Aliamphritea hakodatensis: one gene and its partner. The protein of the gene in region 2 interacts with the protein of the main gene of each other region in a pairwise test. Links are inferred from orthologs where the notes say so. Each region holds a gene or a part of one and is shown on either strand. Other genes may lie near its edges.

Evidence for each region.
Region 1: the proteins of PCI15_RS05730 (region 2) and acpP interact in binary tests that used the Escherichia coli proteins (3 or more experiments, as listed by UniProt). The link is inferred for Aliamphritea hakodatensis from one-to-one orthologs.

Annotation. Positions count from the first base shown.
Region 1 is NZ_AP025281.1:2,699,477-2,705,814, reverse strand. Bases 1,515-4,472 are described here. They hold acpP (acyl carrier protein), read left to right. Parts: upstream 1,515-2,855; coding sequence 2,856-3,089; downstream 3,090-4,472. Other genes in these bases: fabF (beta-ketoacyl-ACP synthase II), read left to right, coding at 3,176-4,417; fabG (3-oxoacyl-ACP reductase FabG), read left to right, coding at 1,954-2,697; fabD (ACP S-malonyltransferase), read left to right, coding at 1,515-1,916. Also shown: phosphate acyltransferase PlsX, read left to right, coding at 1-844; more of fabD, read left to right, coding at 987-1,514; pabC (aminodeoxychorismate lyase), read left to right, coding at 4,504-5,346; endolytic transglycosylase MltG, read left to right, coding at 5,363-6,338. UniProt on the Escherichia coli protein: Carrier of the growing fatty acid chain in fatty acid biosynthesis.
Region 2 is NZ_AP025281.1:1,254,045-1,260,424, reverse strand. Bases 3,381-6,380 are described here. They hold PCI15_RS05730 (alpha/beta fold hydrolase), read right to left. Parts: upstream 5,277-6,380; coding sequence 4,485-5,276; downstream 3,381-4,484. Other genes in these bases: bioF (8-amino-7-oxononanoate synthase), read right to left, coding at 5,273-6,380; bioC (malonyl-ACP O-methyltransferase BioC), read right to left, coding at 3,697-4,488; bioD (dethiobiotin synthase), read right to left, coding at 3,381-3,672. Also shown: xseA (exodeoxyribonuclease VII large subunit), read left to right, coding at 1-53; BamJ family beta-barrel-assembly machinery protein, read left to right, coding at 131-757; PCI15_RS05755 (alpha/beta fold hydrolase), read left to right, coding at 838-1,608; PCI15_RS05750 (putative metalloprotease CJM1_0395 family protein), read right to left, coding at 1,621-2,628; PCI15_RS05745 (hypothetical protein), read right to left, coding at 2,658-2,903; more of bioD, read right to left, coding at 2,986-3,380. UniProt on the Escherichia coli protein: The physiological role of BioH is to remove the methyl group introduced by BioC when the pimeloyl moiety is complete. It allows to synthesize pimeloyl-ACP via the fatty acid synthetic pathway through the hydrolysis of the ester bonds of pimeloyl-ACP esters.

The DNA of each region.
Region 1 (6,338 bases), 1.4 Mb from region 2 along the record:
GCGCCTGACGGTTCTGCATGCCGAAAAAATAATCGGTAATACGGATAAACCTTCCCGTGCGTTGCGGCAGCGTAAGCAAACCTCGATGCATGAAGCGCTGTGCCTGGTGGCTGATGGTCGCGCACAGGCTTGTGTCAGTGCGGGAAATACCGGTGCGCTGATGGCACTGAGTCGCTTTGTCCTGAAGATGCTTCCCGGTATTGACCGACCGGCAATTATTACTGCGATTCCGTCCCGTAAAGGTGATAGCTATATGCTTGATCTGGGAGCAAATGTAGATTGCAGCGCCGAACATCTGCTGCAGTTTGCCATTATGGGGTCGGTAATGACCCGGGCGGTTGCCGGTATAGCTGAGCCTAAAGTCGGCTTGCTGAATGTCGGCGAAGAAGAAATTAAAGGGAATGAACAGGTAAAGCTGGCATCCCGGCTGATCAGGGAGCATGGCGGGATTAATTATGCCGGCTTTATTGAGGGCGACGATATCTGTGCCGGAAAGGTTGATGTGGTGGTTTGTGACGGTTTTGTTGGCAATATCGCGCTGAAAAGCAGTGAAGGGGTTGCGAGGCTGATTGGTCGCCAGCTTCGGGATGGTTTCAGTGGCAGTGTGTTTCGGCGCTTGCTGGGATGGCTGGTAAAGCCGGTATTGCAGGATATTGCCAGCTATATCGATCCGGGGAGGCGTAACGGTGCCAGTTTGCTGGGGCTGCAGGGTATTGTGGTAAAAAGTCATGGCGGTGCTGACAGGCAATGTTTTGGCTATGCGATTGATCAGGCGGTTGCTGAAGTCAGCATGGATGTGCCTAATTGCATTAACCTTCAGCTGGAAAAAATTCATAGCGATTAAATACTGTCTGAAAAGATCTTACTGAGCCGTTAAGGCGTTTTATTTTCAGGCGAATACTGTAAACTACGCTGTCAATTGAGCCTGTAGTTATGCTGTTTTGTTGATACAGGTTTCGGGCATTCATCTGCGAATTGAGGTAATAATGCAGCAGTCTCTTGCGTTTGCTTTTCCGGGACAGGGTTCCCAACATCTATCTATGCTGGCTGAGCTGGCAGAATCTCATCCTGTAATTCAAGCAACCTTTGCTGAAGCATCCGACGTGCTGGGTTACGACCTGTGGGCGCTGACTCAGGATGGTCCTGAGGCGGATCTGAATCAGACGGACCGTACCCAGCCAGCGCTGCTGACTGCCGGTGTTGCTTTATGGCGTCTGTGGCAGGAACAGGGTGGTGCTACGCCGGCGGTTATGGCAGGTCACAGCCTGGGTGAGTACACCGCGCTGGTCTGTGCCGGTGCGATTGACTTTAAAGATGCTGTGAATCTGGTGAAGCTGCGCGGTGAGTTTATGCAGCAGGCTGTGCCGGCAGGTACAGGTGCAATGGCTGCAGTGCTGGGTCTGGCGGATGATGCAATCGAAGCGGCCTGTGCAGCATCAGCCGGTGATGAGGTTGTGTCAGCGGTTAATTATAACTGCCCTGGACAGGTCGTGATTGCCGGTAACAAAGATGCCGTGGAACGGGCAAGTGCTGCCTGTAAAGAAGCCGGTGCCAAGCGCGTTGTGCCGTTACCTGTCAGTGTGCCGTCTCACTGTGCGCTGATGCGACCGGCAGCTGAGCAGATGCAGCAGGCGCTGGCGAATATTGATATTCGCATGCCTGATATCAAGGTTGTGCAGAACTTTACCGCACAGCCTCCGGCAGATGTTGATGCGCTGGTCCAGAATCTGCTGGCGCAACTGTACAGCCCTGTACTGTGGACGAACAGTGTTCAGGGTATGGTCGCTGAAGGAATTGAAACCATTGTTGAGTGTGGTCCGGGTAAGGTGTTATCCGGCCTCAATAAGAAGGTACACCGTCCGTTGAATGTGGCTGCAATTAATGAGCCGGCCGGACTTGAAAAAGCATTAAGTTAAACACGGTCGTCAGAATCGTGATGATAGGAAGAAAAGTATGAGCATTGAAGGTAAGGTAGCTCTGGTTACCGGTGCCACACGGGGAATTGGTAAGGCGATTGCGCTGGAACTGGGTCGCCAGGGTGCTGTGGTAATCGGTACTGCAACCAGTGACAACGGTGCAGCATCTATTGCTGAATACCTGCAGCAGGCGGGTGTCAGCGGTACCGGTCTTAAGCTGGACGTGGGATCCAGTGAGTCAGTTGAAGCGGTGGTGAAAACTGTGCAGGATGAGTACGGTGCGGTTGCTATCATCGTGAATAATGCCGGTATCACCCGGGATAACATTATGATGCGGATGAAAGAAGATGAGTGGGATTCAGTGATGAATACCAACCTGAAATCCGTTTACCGTCTGATGAAAGGCTGTCTGCGCGGTATGACCAAGGCCCGCTGGGGCCGCGTTATCAACGTCAGTTCGGTTGTGGCGTCAATGGGTAATGCCGGTCAGGCGAACTATGCGGCTGCCAAATCCGGTATGGAAGGTTTCAGCCGGGCGCTGGCCCGTGAAGTTGCTTCCCGTAACATCACTGTGAACTGTGTTGCACCGGGTTTTATCGATACCGATATGACCAGTGGTTTGGCGCAGGAGCACAAAGATACACTGCAGTCACAGATTCCTTTAGGGCGTCTGGGGCAGCCTGAAGAAATTGCATCTGTTGTTGGTTTTTTAGCCAGCGACGCCGGCGGCTATGTGACGGGTGAGACGATCCACGTCAATGGCGGCATGTATATGTCTTAAAGTTCTCTCACGGGAATTGTTTTTTTTGTCAAATTGTTGATAATGGGCCGCAGCTCACTGGATAAAATTGCCGTTAGGCTTGATCCAAGGCGGCGGATTCTAATAAAATCCCTGTTCGCATCTACGGATGTGACTGTCGATAAAAAATAGGAAGAGTTATGAGCAACATCGAAGAGCGCGTTAAAAAAATCATCGCTGAACAGCTTGGTGTAAAAGAAGACGAAGTTACCACTGAAGCTTCTTTCGTAGAAGATCTGGGTGCAGATTCTCTGGACACCGTTGAACTGGTGATGGCTTTGGAAGAGGAATTTGAAACTGAAATTCCTGACGAAGAAGCTGAAAAGATCACTACCGTTAAGCTGGCAATCGATTACATTAACGCAAATCAGTAATCGACATACCCAGAATACCGAGAAGCCGCAACTATAGCGATATAGTGCGGCTTTTCTTTTTGTCACCAAACCCCAGGAGGATCTGAATGTCTCGTAGAAGAGTTGTCGTCACCGGCATGGGCATGCTTAGCCCGGTAGGTAACACTGTCCAGGAGACATGGGCGAATATACTCAATGGCGTCAGTGGTGCTGCTGAAATTACTCATTTCGATGCATCTGCCTTTGGTACACGTTTTTCAGCGTCTGTTAAAGACTTCAGTCTCGACGGTTATCTGAACCCTAAAGACGCCCGTAAAATGGATTTATTTATCCAGTACGGCATGGTGGCAAGCATTCAGGCGATTCAGGACGCAGGTCTTGAAGTCACTGAGGAGAACGCATCGCGTATCGGCGTCGCGATTGGTTCCGGAATCGGCGGTTTGCCGATGATTGAAAATACCCATGATATTCTTAATAAGAGTGGTCCGCGCCGGATTTCACCATTCTTTGTGCCAGGCAGCATCATTAACATGATTGCCGGCAACCTGGCGATTAAGTACGGCTTTAAAGGCCCGAATATTGCCATTACCACTGCATGTACAACCGGTACGCACAATATTGGTCAGGCAGCGCGTATGATTCAGTACGGTGATGCTGACGTGATGATCGCCGGCGGTGCGGAGATGGCAACTACGCCTTTAGGTCTGGGCGGCTTCTCTGCAGCCCGTGCACTGTCTACCCGTAATGATGATCCGCAGGCAGCCTCCCGTCCGTGGGACCGTGACCGTGACGGCTTCGTGCTGGGTGACGGTGCCGGTGTCATGGTGCTTGAAGAGTATGAAGCGGCAAAAGCCCGCGGTGCGGAAATTTATGCTGAAGTCGTCGGCTTTGGCATGAGTGATGATGCACACCATATGACTTCACCACCGGAAGACGGTAGCGGTGCCGCGCTGTCTATGGCGAATGCCATGCGCGATGCCGGTCTTAATGGCGATCAGATTCACTACATTAACGCCCACGGTACTTCGACACCGGCCGGTGATATTGCTGAATCCAATGCAGCCAAGCTGGTACTGGGTGAAGCGGCTGCGGCGAATGTCCGTATGAGTTCCACCAAGTCGATGACCGGTCACTTGCTGGGTGCAGCAGGTGCTGTTGAAGCGATCTTCAGCGTGCTGGCCATCCGTGATCAGGTTGCACCGCCAACCATCAACCTGGATAACCCGTCTGAGGGCTGTGACCTGAACTATGTGGCGCATACCGCGCAGCAGGCAACAATCGAAGCGGCTATATCCAACTCCTTCGGATTTGGCGGTACCAACGGTACCCTGATTTTCCGAAAAGTCTGAGCGGTATAAAATAAAGGCGTGCCGGGCACGCCTTTATTATTTCTACAGGGCAGTATATGCGCTGTATCGTTACAGAGAGAATTCCCATGCTTAGTTGTATCGTCAATGGCCAGCCGGTCAGTGAGCTCAGTGTGCAGGACCGTGGACTGGCCTATGGTCAGGGACTGTTTGAAACTCTGACGCTTAAAGAAGGTAATCCGCAGGACTGGAAGCTGCATATGCAGCGTCTGGAACTTGGGGCGAATCGATTAGGAATTCCCTTCGATAACAATCTGTTAGATGCATTTTCTGATGATTTAGTTAAGCTTCTGGCAGCGAAGGCTCTGCCTGAGCGCGCCGTTCTCAAGATAATTCTCACCCGTGGTGCCGGGGGGCGTGGATATGCGGTCACTGAGCCGCTGGCGCCGAACCGTATTCTGCAACTCAATCCTTTTCCGGCCTGGCCGGCTGATCCGCAGCAGAACGGTATCCGTGTCATCCTCTGCGAAACCCGTCTGGGGCTGAATCCTCAACTGGCAGGTATTAAGCATCTCAACCGGCTTGAGCAGGTGCTGGCCCGCAGTGAATGGCAGCAGTCTGACATTGCGGAAGGGCTGGTCTGTGACACGGAAGGTTATCTCGTAGAAGGGACAATGAGTAACCTGTTCTGGCTACGTAACGGTGAGTTGTTCACGCCTGATCTGACTTACTGCGGAATTGACGGCATTATCCGTCAGCGACTGATTGAGCGGGTACGGGAATTAAAGATTAAGGTCAGTGTGGGCCGTTATCAGCCGGCCGATCTGCTGGATGCAGATGAGGTCTTTATGACCAACAGCGTTATTGGCCTCTGGCCAGTCACTGAATGTATATCAGCGGGTTTGCAGCAGCGCTGGCAGATCGGTACCCTAAGCCGTCAGCTGAGCCGGTGGCTGGCGGAACAGCAATAATAACAACGGGAAGTATATGTTACGTAAAATCGCCTTTTCATTTCTGTTAACGCTGGCGGTGGTCGCCCTGGCGCTTTATTTTGGCTGGCGTTCACTTAATGGTTATCTGGATGAGCCTTTACAGCTTGATGAGCCGGAGATCGTGCTGGTTAAGTCCGGCAGCAGCTTTCCGCGGGTAGGGCGTGAGCTTGCCGAGCGGGGCTTGTTGTCGAAACCTGACTGGATGGCGTTTTATGTGCGTATGCAAAAGGTCGGGCATTTACTGAAAGCCGGCGAATATCAGATTGAACCGGGTGTCACGCCGAGACAGCTGGTTGCACAACTGGTGGAAGGTAAAAGTATTTCTTACCGCTTTACGCTGATAGAAGGCTCAACATTTAAGCAGATGCGTCAGCGTTTAGCCGAAAGTGATGTGCTGGTACACGAAACCGATGGGATGAGTGACGGAGAACTGATGGCCGCTTTAGGGCTTGAAGGTCAGCATCCTGAAGGGCGTTTTCTGGCAAATACTTATCAGTTTCAGCGGGGGATGACTGATCTGGACCTGTTACGCAGAGCCCATCAGCTGCAGAAAAAAGTGCTGACTGAAGAGTGGCAGGCACGGGCAGAAAAGTTTGAAAGCAAGGTTTTACCCTATAAAGACCCGTATGAAGCGCTGATTATGGCGTCCATCGTGGAGAAGGAAACCGGTCTGAGTGCTGAGCGTCCGGTGATTGCCGGGGTGTTTGTGCGTCGTATGCAGATCGGGATGCGCCTGCAGACGGATCCGACAGTCATTTATGGTATGGGGGATAAATATAAAGGTAATATCCGCCGTAAAGATTTGCGTACCCCTACACCTTATAACACCTATACAATTCCCGGGTTGCCACCGACGCCGATCGCCATGGTAGGCCGTGAAGCCATTAAAGCTGCGCTGCATCCGGAAGGTAAAAAGTGGCTGTATTTTGTTGCTAAGGGAGATGGCAGTCATCAGTTCTCCGCGACCCTTA
Region 2 (6,380 bases):
AGGACGGACGGATTCGCAGCCAGGTGACCGAGGTCATCCCGGACCTGCTCTGATACGGCCAGCCATAGCGTTTAACCGCGGAGTTTGCTAGGCTTGGCCGCCTTAATGAACCCTCAATTGATCGAGTCTCATGTCTGAACTAAAACTAGAAACCACCGAACAAATCGCCAGCTACGGTATCGGCCGTCAAATGGGCGATCAACTGGCCAACAACAGCTTTGAAGGCGTTTCCCTGAACGCAGTTGTAACCGGTATCCAGGATGCCTTTGAAGGCGCGGAGCTGAAAGTCGCCGGCGAACAGATCCAGGCTGCATTCAACGAAATCCAGAAGCGCATGCAGGAAGAAGCGGAAGCGGCTGCTAAAAAAGCAGCGGCTGAAGGCGAAATCTTCCTGGAGAAAAACTCTCAGCGTGAAGAAATATTCGTCACCGATTCCGGCCTGCAGTACGAAGTAATCGAAGCCGGTAGCGAAGCAGGCGAAAAACCAACTGCTGAATCAACCGTACGCGTTCACTATCACGGCACGTTCACTGACGGCAAGGTATTCGACAGCTCTTATGAGCGTGGTCAGCCTGCTGAATTCCCTGTGGGCGGCGTAATCGCTGGCTGGACCGAAGCACTGCAGCTGATGACTCCAGGTAACAAATGGCGTCTGTACGTACCGTATCAACTGGCATACGGTGCACAAGGCTCGCCAGGCGGCATCCCTCCTTACGCCACCCTGATTTTTGACGTTGAGCTGCTGGCTGTTCTGTAACAGAACGGGTCTGTTAAGCACAATGACTAAGCCGATGCCCGCATCGGCTTTTTTACGGATATGTAAAAGAGGCTACACGCATGCAACTTCACGTGAATATTCAGGGCCAGGGTGAACCGCTGATCATTCTGCACGGATTATTCGGCACGCTGGATAACTGGGGCAGCCAGATCAAAGTACTGGCTGAGCAGTATGAGGTATATGCCGTAGATTTACGTAACCACGGCCGCTCCCCCCACAGCGATGAAATGAGTTATGCCGCCATGGCGGAGGATATTGCTGAGCTGATGGATAATCACGGCCTGCAAAGCGCCCATATACTGGGACACTCCATGGGCGGAAAAGCAGCCATGCAGTTAGCCCTGACGCAACCTGAACGTATCCGGCAACTGATCATTGTTGATATCGCACCGGTACAGTACAGCCATGACCATGACACTGTTATTCAGGGGCTGAAATCCGTCAGCCTGAACACGGTTACGTCACGGCGGGACGCTGAACAGCAACTGGCAGAACATGTCACGGAAACCGGCCTGCGGCAGTTCCTGCTGAAAAATCTGTACCGGACAGAAAACGGCTTTGCCTGGCGGGTGAATCTGGCAGTTATCGAAAGCCAGTATGACAATATCAGCGCCCCTCCTGAAGGCACCCCCTATCGCGGCAAGACACTGTTCATTAAAGGCGGGCAGTCGGAATACATTACCCTTGATCACAAAGATGCGCTGTTACAGTATTTCCCGGCTGCATCTTATAAAATCATTCAGAATGCCGGGCACTGGCCCCATGCGGAAAAGCCGGCGGCGTTCAGTAAACTGGTTATGAATTTTCTGCAGGAAGCAGACAACGGATAAAGAAAAAACCGCTTACACACTCTGGTCGATGATCAGCCCTTCGGGGAAAAACTTTTTAAACACCCCCGCCTCGACCAGGCGCTGATTCACTTCTGCGAACCGCTCCCCCACTTCGTCAAGACGCTGGTTATAATCTTCCAGACTTTGAGAAACGGCAGCACTGTGTTCTTCCCGATCGGTATTAAGCTCGTCCAGCGCATCCTGTCGGCGTACGGCATCCGCAGCCTGTGATTCACGCTGGGCATCCTGACGGGCAGCGTCCTGCTCATCTTCCTCACGCTCAGAAGCAGCCTGATTATCAGACAACTCTTCTTTTAACGCATCAGCCCGGCCGGCATCCGTCTCACCTGAAAGGCCATCAGCTGTAACAGACTCTTCCCCGGCTGATTCAGCACCGGACGCATCCTGAGTAGAAAGCTCAGCACGTGCCTGTTCGGCCAAAGCTGTTGCGCGGGCGGCGACTGCACGGTCGGCCCCGGACGGCTCAGAAACCGCCAGCGCTGCTCGTAAGACTATTTCTGCCTTCTCCAGAGTCGCCTGAGGGTCGTTAGGCACCGCGGACGTATCAATACTGACTTCACCGGAAACCGCATATAAACGCCCGTCCGGCCCTTTCCTGTATTCATAGCTCGGTGCACCCGCATGGGCACCGCCTGCAGAGGCATGCGCCTGCTCATGCTGGCGAACCTCCCGGTCACGGGTGGCTAACTGTTGTATCTGTTCATTTTCAAGCGCGGTCAGATCTGCTTTTACAGCAGTAGCAGTACGCTGATCAGAACCTGCCTGGTCGGAAGCTTTCTGATCAGACGTATTTCTTTCAGCACTATGAGTATCAGCACCGCTGACATCCGCTGATTTTGGGGTAGACGTAGTTGGCGAAGATTCTGCTGAATGCAGAGATACTGATGACCCGCTGACGGCCGGGTCCCGGACGGAACTGACGGCATCAGTCTGGCTGGTACCGGCAGCACCGCCAACACCTGATGACTGGATCTGAAGGCTATTTATATTGAGTTGCATACCTGCACCTCACTGGTCACAAGACTGAATCAGACGCGAATGTCGATCAGTGTACCGAGCACTTCATCTGCTGACTGTACAACTTTAGTGGACGCAGCAGTTGCGTTTTTCTCAACAGTCAGATCAACCAGTGCTTCATTAACATCCCGGCCTGTCGCCTCTTCCGGCGCCTGCGGTTTACCCGCACCGGCAATATCAGACGCAGCCTTCTGAACACCGTCGAGACCACGGTTTATCCCTAACACACCTGTCTGAAGAGCAGAGGTTACATTCATGGCAACACCCCTAAGTTAATTGGTCTTCAAAGCAACAGACACATCTGTCACCCTGTAAGTATCCGAACTGTACAGTAATTAATCAACCAATCAGAGCATCAATGTCCACAAATTGGGCAATGTTTTGTGGCGAGCAATCATCAGAATGTGGTACTTCCGCAATCAGCGGCGCTGACAGCATGGTTTTTAACGTTTGCAGATTTTCTTCGTAACAGCTCATGTCCGGATCCACCTGATTGGCAACCCATCCGGCCAGCGGCAAACCGTCTCTGACAATGCTTTCAACCGTCAGTAATGTATGGCTGATACAGCCAAGCTTCATCCCCACCACCAGCACAACCGGGGTATTGAGCATTTTCGGAATGTCGGCAATCGTCTGCCGGTTATTCAGGGGCACCCGCCAGCCGCCGGCACCTTCAATCACCGCCAGGTCTGCCGGCTGCAGCATGACGCCGCGGCATAAGGCAGCAATACGGTCTGCATCCAGTCTCCGCCCCACCTGCTCAGCAGCAATGTGCGGCGCAATTGGCGGCTCAAACGCAATCGGATTAATCTGCTCATAGTTCAGCTCAATGCTTGCAGTTGCCTGTAACAACAGCGCATCTGAGTTACGCAGCCCTTCAGGGGTATTTTCACACCCGGCAGCAATGGGCTTTACAGCAACTGTCGTCAGGCCTTTGCGGTTAGCAGCTTCAAGGATACCGGCAGCCACTACGGTCTTGCCGACATCAGTATCAGTGCCTGCAATAAAAATACTTTTCTTTGCCATAACGGATCGTCTTTATTGTAAATATTACTCAGGTTTACGTAATACAACGTAAGCCACTTCATAAGTAGCCGGCAGCAACCCATCATCACGCCGGTACGCTTCATACGCATCTCTGAAGGCAAGCAGATGCCTTTTTCCAGTCAGCCCTTCAGGCCGGCCCGCACTCATATTATGTGCACCAATGCGCTTCAGTTCATTGGTCAGGCCACGCAGTTCACGGTATAACAGCTGCACCGGGACGACATCAAAACTGACTTCCTCAAGGCCCCCAATGCTGCTCCGCAACTGAGATAAAGGGGTAAACTCACTGACATGCTGATAGCGATCTACCGTTGCCCAGGATGCCCGCAGCTCACAAAGGCTTTCCGGCCCCAGCGTACTGAAAACAAACTGCCCGCCCGGACGTAATACCCGGTATACCTCAGCAAACAACCGGGGCAGGTTCTCACACCACTGAATGGCCAGGCTTGAAAAAATCAGATCAACGCTATCTGCAGCCAGCGGCAATGCTTCGGCATCACCGCACACCCAACGGATATTCTCCCCCGCATGATGCTCCCGCGCATAGCTCAGCATACCCGGTGCCAGATCAATCCCCGTCAGGCACTCTGGCTGAAAGCTATCCATCAGCCGGGGAATGAAATAACCGGTGCCACATCCCAGATCAACAGCTTGCCTGACCTGCTGCCCGGTTCCTGCAGACACCGTCGCCAGCAGCTGTTCGCCCACCTGCTGCTGCAGCTTGGCATAATTATCATAGCTGCTGGCCGCACGGCTGAATGAAGTCGCAACTTCCTGCTTGGAAAACTGACTCATTTCAGATGCTCCCTTATCCGCCCGGCAAGCATCTGCGGATCTGACAGCATAGGTACATGGGACGAGCCTGCTAATACGGCCACAGCGGACCCCGGCAGCTGCTGCAGATACTCAGTAGCACTTATCGGCGCCAGCGTATCAAGCTCACACAAAAGATGCGTCACCGGGAGGTCAGACTGATCCGCGGCACTGAAGAGCGACCGGTAATCTGCTTCGAGAACTTCCAGCGCCGCGCTGACAGCCGGATAATCAGGGTCCGGAATACTGCTGATCAGTGACTTCAGTTGCTTGAGATCCTGCCGGGCGCTTGCTGATCCCTGCACCTGAAGCATGGCGAAACGCTGCAGGGTTTTCTGTGGCTGTGTTTTAAAGGCTTCACTGAACTGAGCGAACGTTTCGGCATCCATCCCCGCCGCCCAGTCTTCCCGTGCAACAAAACAAGGGCTTGTGCAGAGTGTCATTAATGACGTGATATTTTCCCTGTAGGTCAACGCATAAGTCATCGCCACAATGCCACCCAGCGACCAACCCAACCAGGCTGCTTGTGGAATGCCGGCTTGCAGCAACGCGTTGTGAATCTCCGTCACCATGCCATTCAGCGTACTGCTTTCAGCGGCGGCCTGACTTCGCCCGTGGCCTGGTAAATCAACCAGCACCAGTGAAAAATCATCTTCCAGTAACCCACTCAGAGGCCGCCAGATTTCACTGTGCATCCCCCAACCATGCAGCAGCACCAGGGTCGGCGCCTGATGCAACGGCTGGCCTGCATAACTCAGATGCAGCTTCATATCTTCACCTCACTGAGCGCGACCAGCAAACGGTCAACGTCCGCTTCAGTATGGCTGGCACTGAGGGTTACACGTAACCTGGCTTCATTCTTCGGCACGGTCGGCGGGCGGATTGCCGTAATAAAGATACCCTTTGCTTCCAGCGCTGCACTCATCTGCATAGCCGTCTCACTGCTACCGACCATCACCGGCTGAATAGGTGTCTGTGAATCCATTAAAGCTAAACCCAGTGACTCACAGCCGGTCCGGAACTGTGCGATCAACGCCCGAAGTTTTTCCCGCCGCCATTCTTCTTCCCGCACCAGTTGCAAGCTCCGCAGGGTTGCAGCAGCAACGGCCGGCGGCATACTGGTGGTATAGATATAACTGCGGGCATGCTGAATTAAGGTTTCGATCAGCACGTCTGAACCGGCGATAAATGCTCCGGCAGTCCCGAATGCTTTGCCCAGCGTTCCCATCAGAATCTGCACATCATCCTGCCCAAGCCCGAAGTGATCAACGCTGCCCCGCCCTTCTTTACCGATACATCCCAGGCCATGAGCATCATCAACCATCATCCAGGCATCCGCTGCGCAGCTGACATCTGCCAGCTCAGATAATGGTGCAATGTCGCCGTCCATACTGAACACACCGTCCGTGATCACTAACTTACGGCGGGTTTCACTGCGCTGCAGACGGGTCTGCAGGTTTGTCGCATCGTTATGTAAATAACGCTGAAAACGGGCACCGCTTAACAGGCCTGCATCCAACAGGGAAGCATGGTTTACCCGGTCTTCAAACACGCCGTCCTGCTTATCAAGCAACGCAGTTACCGCGCCCAGATTTGCCATATATCCGGTTGAAAATAACAGCGCTCTGTCGCGGCCGGTAAATTCTGCCAGTGCCAGCTCAAGTTCATGGTGGGCCTGACTGTGGCCACTGACCAGGTGCGAGGCACCGCCCCCCACGCCGTAAAGATTGGCAGCGTTCTGAAAAGCAGCTATCACATCAGGATGGTTAGCCAGCCCCAGATAATCATTTGAACAGAACGCCAGATAGTCCTTCCCATCCACTTTGATGTTCGGCGACTGAGGCGTTTGCAGGGTTCTGCGGGTACGGTAAAGT